DNA from 2 places in the Streptomyces sp. NPDC056600 genome. Region 2 is predicted to be linked to the other one. Evidence: riboswitches for the same ligand, from Rfam matches in the RefSeq annotation. Region 2 holds a riboswitch; the other holds the start of a gene.
What was found. Region 2 has a riboswitch for cobalamin ahead of cobN (cobaltochelatase subunit CobN). Riboswitches for the same ligand answer to the same signal wherever they lie in the genome.
Positions count from the first base shown of each region.

Region 1 (4,405 bases), on a different contig from region 2:
ACACCGAGGTGCTGGGCATCGACGCCGGTCAGGACGTCGTGCAGGCGCTGTCCGGGGTCCTCACCCACACCGTGCGGGCGGACTCCACCAAGGAGGACGCGCTGCGGCAACTGGGCGTGCAGGACTTCGACCGGGCCGTCGTCGCCATCGGCTCCAACCTGGAGGCGAGCATCCTCACGGCCTCGCTGCTGGTCTCCTTCGGCATCAAGCACGTCTGGGCCAAGGCGACCAGCGAGGAGCACGGCCGGATCCTCTCCCAGCTCGGCGTCCACCACGTCGTCCTGCCCGAGCACGACATGGGGCAGCGGGTCGCCCACCTGGTCCGCGGCCGCATGCTCGACTACATCGAGTGGGAGGAGGGCTTCGCCATGGTCAAGACGAATCCGCCGGCCGGGATCGTCGGCGTCCCCCTGGGCGAGAGCGACATCCGCTCCCGCTTCGGGCTGACCGTCGTCGCCGTCAAGCGTCCGGGCGAGGCCTTCACGTACGCGACGCCGGCGACGGTCCTGGGACCGGGGGACACGATCATCGTCGCCGGCGGCACCCGGGAGACGGAACGCTTCAGCGAGCTCCGGTGAGAGACCCCGGGGGATGAGGGTCGCCGCCAGTAGAGTCGCCCGGCGAAAATCGGACTGACATCCGGTCGGGATGGAGGATGGAATGCACCACGAGGACGTGCACCGTGCACCGCGCACCCTCCGCGGCACTCGCGCACCCGGCGCCGGTGCCACCGTGTGTTTCCGGCCAGGCCAGGAGGTCACCCCCGCATGAGTCATCACGCGTCGCCCTTTCCCGAGCGGATGGAACTGACCGGGGAGGGTCTGGTCCTCCGGGACTGGACGGAGGACGACCTGGCAGCGATGCCGGCGTTGTTCGACCACCCGGACATCGCCTACTGGACGCCCATCGTCTCCCCCTTCGACGAGTCGGCCTCGCGCGCACGGCTGGTGCGCACCCGTGAGCTGCGGGCCGAGGGGACGACCATCCTGCTCGCCATCACGCTGGACGGCGGGGCCCCGCTCGGCGAGGTGATGCTGCGCCGGGCTCCGGAGGGCGTGGAGATCGGCTACGCGGTGGGACCGGCGCACCGCGGGCAGGGGCTGGCGGCCCGGGCGGTGCGGGTGATGGCGGCGTACGCCTTCGAGGAGCTGGGGGCGGAGCAGGTGATCCTCGAGCTGGAGGCGGAGAACGCGGCGAGCGTCGGCGTCGCCACCAGGGCCGGATTCCGCCTGCTGGACGTGCCCCTGATCGAGGGTGAGGAGAAGGGACGGCCCTTCGTCCTGCAGACCTGGGGGCTCGACCGCGGGAAGGACTGAACCCGCCCCTCGGCCCTTGCGGCGCCTGCGGTGCGGGGCGCGTCGGGTGGTCGCGGACGCCGGTGGCCGGATCGGGCTCGCTTGTCAGTGGGCGGGATGCCGGATTACTGTCACAAGGTCTTGGTGAACGGGAAATCCGGTGTGATGCCGGTGCGGCCCTCGCCACTGTGATCGGGAAGTCCGGCTCCGGCCCTCGCGGGCAGCCACTGGGTCCTCACGGACCCGGGAAGGCGGAGCACGGGCGTGTGGTACCCGTCAGCCAGGAGACCGGCCAAGGCGCGTCGTCCATCCACGAGGTGCTGGAGAGGGTCTGCTGAGCCATGCACATAGCCGAGGGGTTTCTTCCTCCGGCGCACGCGATCGCCTGGGTTGCCGCGTCTGCGCCGTTTGTCGTCCACGGAGTTCGTCAACTCACCCGTGAGGTGAGGGAACATCCCGAGAGCACACTGCTCCTGGGAGCTTCGGGCGCGTTCATGTTCGTCCTGTCGGCACTCAAGTTGCCGTCGGTGACCGGTAGTTGCTCGCACCCCACGGGGAGCGGGCTGGGGGCGGTGCTGTTCCGGCCCCCTGTGATGGCGGTGCTCGGCACCGTCACGTTGTTGTTCCAGGCGCTGTTGCTCGCCCACGGCGGGCTCACCACACTCGGCGCCAACGTCTTCTCGATGGCCGTGGTCGGCCCCTGGGCGGGGTACGGCGTGTACCGGCTGGCCCTGCGGTGCGGGGCGCGGCTCGCGGTGGCGGTGTTCTGCGCGGCGTTCGTCGCCGACCTCAGCACGTACTGCGTGACCAGCGTGCAGCTGGCGCTGGCCTTCCCCGACCCGGTGGGCGGATTCGCGGGCGCGCTGGGCAAGTTCGGGTCCATCTTCGCGATCACGCAGATCCCGCTGGCGGTCAGCGAGGGGCTGCTCACCGTGCTGGTGGTGCGGCTGCTGGCGCAGTCGAGCGCGGGTGAGCTGGCCCGGCTGGGCCTGCGGACCGCCGGGCTCGGCAAGGCCCGGACCGGGGCTGGCACGAACACCGCCGCGGGCACCGGCGCGGGCACCGGCGCGGGCACGAACACCGACGCGGGCACGAGCACCGGGGCGGTGTCGCGATGAGCCGGAACCTGCGGATCAACCTGCTGCTGGTGCTGACCGTGGCCGCCATGGCGGTGTTGCCGGTGGTCCTCGGCATGGGCGACCACAAGCCCGAGCCGTTCACCGGGGCCGACGCCGAGGCGGAGGTGGCGATCCAGGAGATCGACCCGGACTACCGCCCCTGGTTCTCGCCGGTGTACGAACCGCCGTCCGGCGAGATCGAGTCGGGGCTGTTCGCGCTGCAGGCGGCGGTGGGGGCGGGAGTCGTCTCCTACTGCCTGGGCCTGTGGCGCGGGCGTCGGCAGGGCGAAGCCCGGGCGGCCGCGGCCGCGAGTACCCCGGCGGGCACGGCTGCCGCCGGTGAGGTGGCCGCTCCGGCCGCCTCCGTGGACGCGGACGCCATCGCCGCCCCCGTCGACGCCGGCACCGTGGACGCGGACGCCGGCACCGGTGCCGGAGCCGTCACCCACGACGGCCGGAACGACGCCGCGACCAGGCGGGTTTGACGCCTGTGCTGTCGATCGACGCGGCGGCGCACGGCAGTTGCTGGCGCCGCCGTCATCCTGTGGACAAGGCGGTGCTCGGGTTCGGGCTCACGCTGCTCGCCGTCGTGCTGCCGCCGTGGCCGGGCGCCCTGCTGGTGCTGGTCACCGCCCTGGTGGTGCTGCTGGGACCCGCGCGGGTGCCGGCCGGGCGGCTGTGGCGGGCGTACCGCGCGCCGCTCGGGTTCTGCGTCACCGGCGCGGCGACGCTGCTGGTGCGGGTCGGCGGGCCGGACGGCGCGGTGCTGGGCCCGGCGCCCGACGGGGCGCTGCGGGCCGGTGAGCTCCTGTTGCGGAGTTCGGCGGCCTCGCTGGGGGTGCTGGTGTTCGCGTTCACCACGCCGATGTCGGACCTCTTGCCCCGCCTGGTGCGGGCGGGGGTGCCGGCGGCGGTGGTGGACGTGGCGGTGGTGACGTACCGGATGGCGTTCCTGCTGCTCGACTCGGTGCGACAGGTCCGGCAGGCGCAGGCGGCGCGGCTCGGGCAGCGGACCAGGGCCGCGGCCTGGCGCTCGCTGGGCGGTCTGGGGGCCACCGCCTTCGTGCGGGCCTTCGACCGGGCGGGCCGGCTGCAGAGCGGCCTCGCCGGACGGGGGTACGACGGGACGCTGCGGGTCCTGGTCCCGCCCACCCGGGTTTCCGGGGGCTTCGTCGGCGCGAGTGTCGCGCTGCTGACCGTGATCGTCGTGCTCGACGCCGTGCTGGAAGGACGTCTGTCGTGAACGGGACGAGCGGAACACCCGGGGACGGGGCGAGCACGGAGGACGCGGCCGCGGGGGCGGGGGGCCCGGCAGACGTCGCGGCGGGAGCGGACGTCACGGCCGCGCCACTGGTCGCCCTGCGGGACGTGTCCTTCGGGTACGAGGACGGCCCCCGCGTGCTCGACGGCCTGGGCTTCGAGGTCCGCGAGGGCCGCGCCCTGGCCCTCCTCGGGCGCAACGGCAGCGGGAAGACGACGCTGATGCGGCTGCTGAGCGGCGGGCTGCGGCCGCGCTCCGGCCGGGTGGAACTGGAGGGCGGGCCGGTGTCGTACGACCGCGCCGGGCTGACCCGGCTGCGGTCCACCGTGCAGCTCGTCGTGCAGGACCCGGACGACCAGCTGTTCGCGGCGTCGGTCGCGCAGGACGTCTCGTTCGGGCCCCTGAACCTGGGGCTGCCGGAGGCGGAGGTCCGGGCGCGGGTCGACGAGGCGCTCGCGGCGCTGGACATCACCGGGCTGGGCGACCGCCCCACGCACCTGCTGTCCTACGGGCAGCGGAAACGGGCGGCCGTCGCGGGGGCGGTGGCCATGCGGCCGCGGGTCCTCGTGCTCGACGAGCCGACGGCGGGGCTGGACCCCGACGGGCAGGAGCGGCTCCTCGCGACGCTGGAGTCGCTGCGGCGCGGGGGGACCACGGTGATGATGGCCACCCACGACGTGGACCTGGCGCTGCGGTGGGCGGACGACGTCGCGCTGCTGACCCCGGCGGGC
Region 1 covers NZ_JBHTVQ010000010.1:60,517-64,921, forward strand. The annotation lists gene ACFRAV_RS08030 (potassium channel family protein) at 1-578, shown strand, start outside; gene ACFRAV_RS08035 (GNAT family N-acetyltransferase) at 768-1,316, shown strand; cobalamin riboswitch at 1,421-1,607, shown strand; gene ACFRAV_RS08040 (energy-coupling factor ABC transporter permease) at 1,637-2,413, shown strand; gene ACFRAV_RS08045 (energy-coupling factor ABC transporter substrate-binding protein) at 2,410-2,898, shown strand; gene cbiQ (cobalt ECF transporter T component CbiQ) at 2,904-3,656, shown strand; gene ACFRAV_RS08055 (energy-coupling factor ABC transporter ATP-binding protein) at 3,764-4,405, shown strand, end outside.
Region 1: another riboswitch for cobalamin. It lies ahead of ACFRAV_RS08040 (energy-coupling factor ABC transporter permease); the one in region 2 lies ahead of cobN (cobaltochelatase subunit CobN).

Region 2 (4,405 bases):
GGCACGGCCCCGCCGACGCCGCCCCACACCTGGGCCGCCCGCAGGATCGCCAGCACCAGGTTGACCCTGGCCCCACCGGCCGGGGCCTCGCCCAGCACATGCAGGCCGTCGCGGATCTGCGCGTCCTTGATCTCGCAGAGCCAGCCGTCGACATGGAGCAGGAAGTCGTCGAACTCCTCGTCGTCCGGGCGCTGTTCCAGACCCAGGTCGCGGTGCAGCTCCGCCGCGCGCATCAGCGACCAGATCTCGCCCCGCACCGCCGGCAGCTTCGCCGGGTCCATGCTCGCGATGTTCGCGTGCTCGTCCAGCAGCTGCTCCAGGCGCGCGATGTCGCCGTAGGACTCGGCGCGCGCCATCGGCGGGATCAGGTGGTCCACGACGGTGGCGTGCGCCCGCCGCTTGGCCTGCGCGCCCTCTCCCGGGTCGTTCACCAGGAACGGGTAGACCAGCGGCATCCCGCCCAGCGCGGCGTCGGTGGCGCAGGCCGCCGACAGCGCGGCGTTCTTGCCCGGCAGCCACTCCAGCGATCCGTGCTTGCCCAGGTGGACGACGGCGTCGGCGCCGAAACCGTTCTCCAGCCAGCGGTACGCCGCCAGGTAGTGATGACTCGGCGGCAGCGACGGGTCATGATAGATCGCCACCGGGTTCTCCCCGAAGCCGCGCGGCGGCTGCACCAGCACCACCACGTTGCCCGCCCGCAGCGCGGCCAGCACGATCTCCCCGGCCTCGTTGACGAACAGCCGGCCCGGAGCCGGGCCCCAGGCCTCGGTCATCGCGTCCCGCAGCACGGACGGCACGCCGGCCGTCCACGCCGCGTACTCCTCGGCGGTGATCCGCACATGGGCGTCAGTGAGCTGACCGGAGGTCAGCCACTCCTCGTCCTGGCCGCCGGCGGCGATCACCGCGTGGATCAGCGCGTCCCCCGCCTCCTGGTCGTCGGGCAGGTCGAGACCCGGCAGGTCGCCCTCCGCGCCCAGGTCGTAGCCCTCCGCGCGCAGCCGCCGCAGCAGCCGCACCGCGGAGCGGGGGGTGTCCAGACCGACCGCGTTGCCGATCCGGGAGTGCTTGGTCGGGTAGGCCGACAGCACCACCGCGATGCGCTTCTCCCCGTTCGGCACGTGCCGCAGCCGGGCGTGGTTGACCGCGATGCCCGCCAGCCGGGCGCACCGCTCCGGGTCCGCGACGTAGCGCGGCAGGCCGTCCCGGTCGATCTCCTTGAAGGAGAACGGCACCGTGATGATCCGCCCGTCGAACTCCGGGATGGCGATCTGGCTCGCAGAGTCCAGCGGCGTGACGCCGTCCTCCGACGCCGCCCACTCCTCACGGGAACTCGTCAGGCACAGCCCTTGCAGCACCGGGACGTCCAGCGTGGCCATCCGCTCCACGTCCCAGGCCTCGTCGTCGCCGCCCGCGCCCGCCGAGGCCGGGACGCTGCCGCCGGCCGCCAGCACCGTCACCACCAGCGCGTCGAAACCGGCCAGTGCCGCGTACAGCTCGTCCGGCGCCGACCGCAGCGAGCCGGCGAACACCGGCACGCCCACGGCACGACCGGTGGCGTCCACCGCGTCGGCCAGGGTGTGCGCGAACGCCGCGTTGCCGCCGGCCTCGTGGGCCCGGTAGTACAGGATCCCCACCTTCGGCAGGGAACCGTCGACCGTCGCCGGGGTCCGGTCCTCCCGCGCGGCGAACCCCCACAGCGGCACCGCCTCCGGCGGCTCGAAGCCCTCGCCGGTGAGCAGCACGGTGTCGGAGAGGAACGCGTGCAGCCGCCGCAGGTTCGCCGGCCCGCCCTCCGCGAGATACCGGTGGGCGTCGGCCGCCACGCCGACGGGCACGGTGGAGTGCTCCATCAGCTCGGCGCTCGGCTGGAGCTCGCCGCCCAGCACCACCAGCGGCGTACCCCGCTCACGGACGGCCGCGAGTCCCGGCCAGAGGTCGTGCGCAGACCCCAGCAGCCGGACCACCACCAGGGCGGCGCCGTCGACCACGGCGGAGAGTTCCTCGTCGGAGGCCCGGGACGGATTGGCCCACACGTACGCGGCGCCACTGGCCCGCGCGGAGAGCAGATCGGTGTCGGACGTGGACAGCAGCGCAACAGGCACGGTCAAGGCCGTGATCCTCCCTCGGGGTTCTCGCCCCGTACGACGGTCGGACGACCCGTGGCCAGTGTCTGGCTGCGTCCCCGAACGGGGAACGTCACAGTGGCGGAACCGCCCCGGAATCGCACCGGGTTCCTGCACCACGGGAAGTGGCCCTCACCCTATCCGGGTGACCGCCCGCCGCGCACCAGGGCCCCTGCCCGCCGCGCACCAGGACCTCTGCCCGCTGCGGGTCAGGGCCCTCCGCCTCGGCGCCCGCGGCCCCAGCCGCCCGCCCCACGCCCTCGCCCGCCCCACGCGCCGCGCCCCTACGCGCTGCCCGTTCGCGCCACCCGCGAGACGGTCTCGCGCAGCCCCTCCAGGTACCACTCCATGCTCCGCAGTGCCGGCCCGGTGTCCGGGTACCGCGCGGCGAACTGCAGCCCCTCGTGCACGCGGCTCACCCACACGCACACCTGGTCCCCGTACGACACCCGCAGCAGCCCGTACGCGTGCAGCTCGTCCCACCTCTCCGAGCCCGGCACCCCACGCCCGTCGACGAACGACACGATCGAGTACAGGTCGGGGGAACGCGGCCGGAACTCCGCGCCCAGCAGCCGCAGCACCCGGGCGATCGGCATCCGCGCCAGCCTCCGGTTCCCCCGCAGCGCGGCCCGCACCCGCCGCAGCGCCTCCTCGAACCCCGCCCCGTCGGAGAGGTCGACCTCGATGGGCACCCCGCCCACGTACCAGCCCACCGAGTCCTGCCACCGCGACTGCGCCCGGGTGTGGAAGGGCACCACCGTCCGGTACACCGACGTGCCCGAGATCTCCCGCATCAGCACCGCCGTCGCGGCCAGCACGCCCACCAGGCTTCCGCCGAACGGGCGGCAGTACGCCTCGAACGCCGCCGCGTCCTCCGCCCCCACCAGCGTGTCCTGCAGCAGCTTCTGCGTCGGGAGCTTGCCCTCCACGGCGTCCAGACCGAGGTCCACCGGGAAGTTGGGCAACTGCCCGTCGCACCGCGAGACGAACTCGCGCCACCGCGCCACGATCTCGTGACCGTCGTCGACCCGGTCCGCGTCCGCCCGCTCGGCCTCGCAGAAGTCCACGTAGCTGCCCGCCGGAGGCTGTGCCACCGCCCGGCCCTCGACGGCCGCGGCGTAGAACTCGTGGACCTCGGCCGGGATCCGGTGCAGGGAGTAGGCGTCCACGTTGCTGTGGTCGAAGGCCATGTACACACTGGTGCAGTCCGCCCGGACCACCGCCGCGTAGAGGAAGTTCGGCCAGTCCAGGGCGTCCGCGGCGACGTCGAACCGGTCCTGCAGGTGGGCGACGAGCCGCTGCGCGTCGTCGAAGGCGCCCACCACCTCGCGGTGCAGTCGCACCGCCCCGGCCCCGAGGGTGAACCGCCGCATCACGCCCTGGTCCCAGCGGAACCCGCTGCGCAGCGTCTCGTGCCGCAACGTCCAGTCGTACAAGGCCCGTTGCAGCGCCTCCAGGTCGACCGTGCCGGGGATGTCGAACGCCGCGCCGACCCAGGTCGGCACGAACAGGCCGTCCTCCCGCACCGACCGCGCCGTCCTGATGTGCGACTCCTGCACGTAGGCGGGCGGCCGGGAGTCCTCCGGCAGGCCGGCGGCCGCCTCGACGGTGTCCGGACTGAGCGTCCACTCGACGAGCAGTCCGGGGCGCACGTCGCACCGCTGAATGTCGGTCACTCGCACCGGGGCGTTTCCCTTCGTAGGGGGCGGAGAAGGCGGAACCTCGCGTCGGCCCGTTCACCGGCCCGGCTCCCGACGGCGAACACGAGCCCTCGTCCCCGCCGACCACCTCCGAAGCCTCGTCCGCCCGGGCTTCTTCGACGCATGCCCAACGAGGCGGCCGAGAGCGAGGAAACGGGTCGAGCCGCGGACGCGACCGCGGCCCGCGGTCGCGAGTGTGTTCCCGGCGCCCCCAAAACCCCGTCCGGCGTGGGAAGTTCGCCGCGGGCTCCCGCCGGACCGACGACCCGGGAGTCACCACTTGTCCACCTCCTCCGACCGCTTCCTGCACCTTGTTCGGGGCGACCGTGATCGACCTCGACCCGGCCATGGCGCAGTCGGAGACGATGCGATGCCCACGCAGCCCCGGACGGGTCGACAGCTCGAACGTCTCCGACCGGTGCGGCTGGTGCGCAGAGCTCTTCGGCGCCGACTCCAGCGCGCCGGTGACCACTGCGGCGACCTGCGCATCGGTCACCGTTCGGGGGCCCGACGACCGCCCACCGGCACAGGTGTGTTCCCGGAGCACCTCCCCTTCCCGCGCCCCGAGCGGCCAGTGTGGTG
Region 2 covers NZ_JBHTVQ010000034.1:42,834-47,238, forward strand. The annotation lists gene cobN (cobaltochelatase subunit CobN) at 1-2,102, opposite strand, end outside; cobalamin riboswitch at 2,144-2,272, opposite strand; gene ACFRAV_RS18415 (condensation domain-containing protein) at 2,408-3,805, opposite strand; partial or broken gene ACFRAV_RS18420 (shikimate kinase) at 4,189-4,405, shown strand, end outside.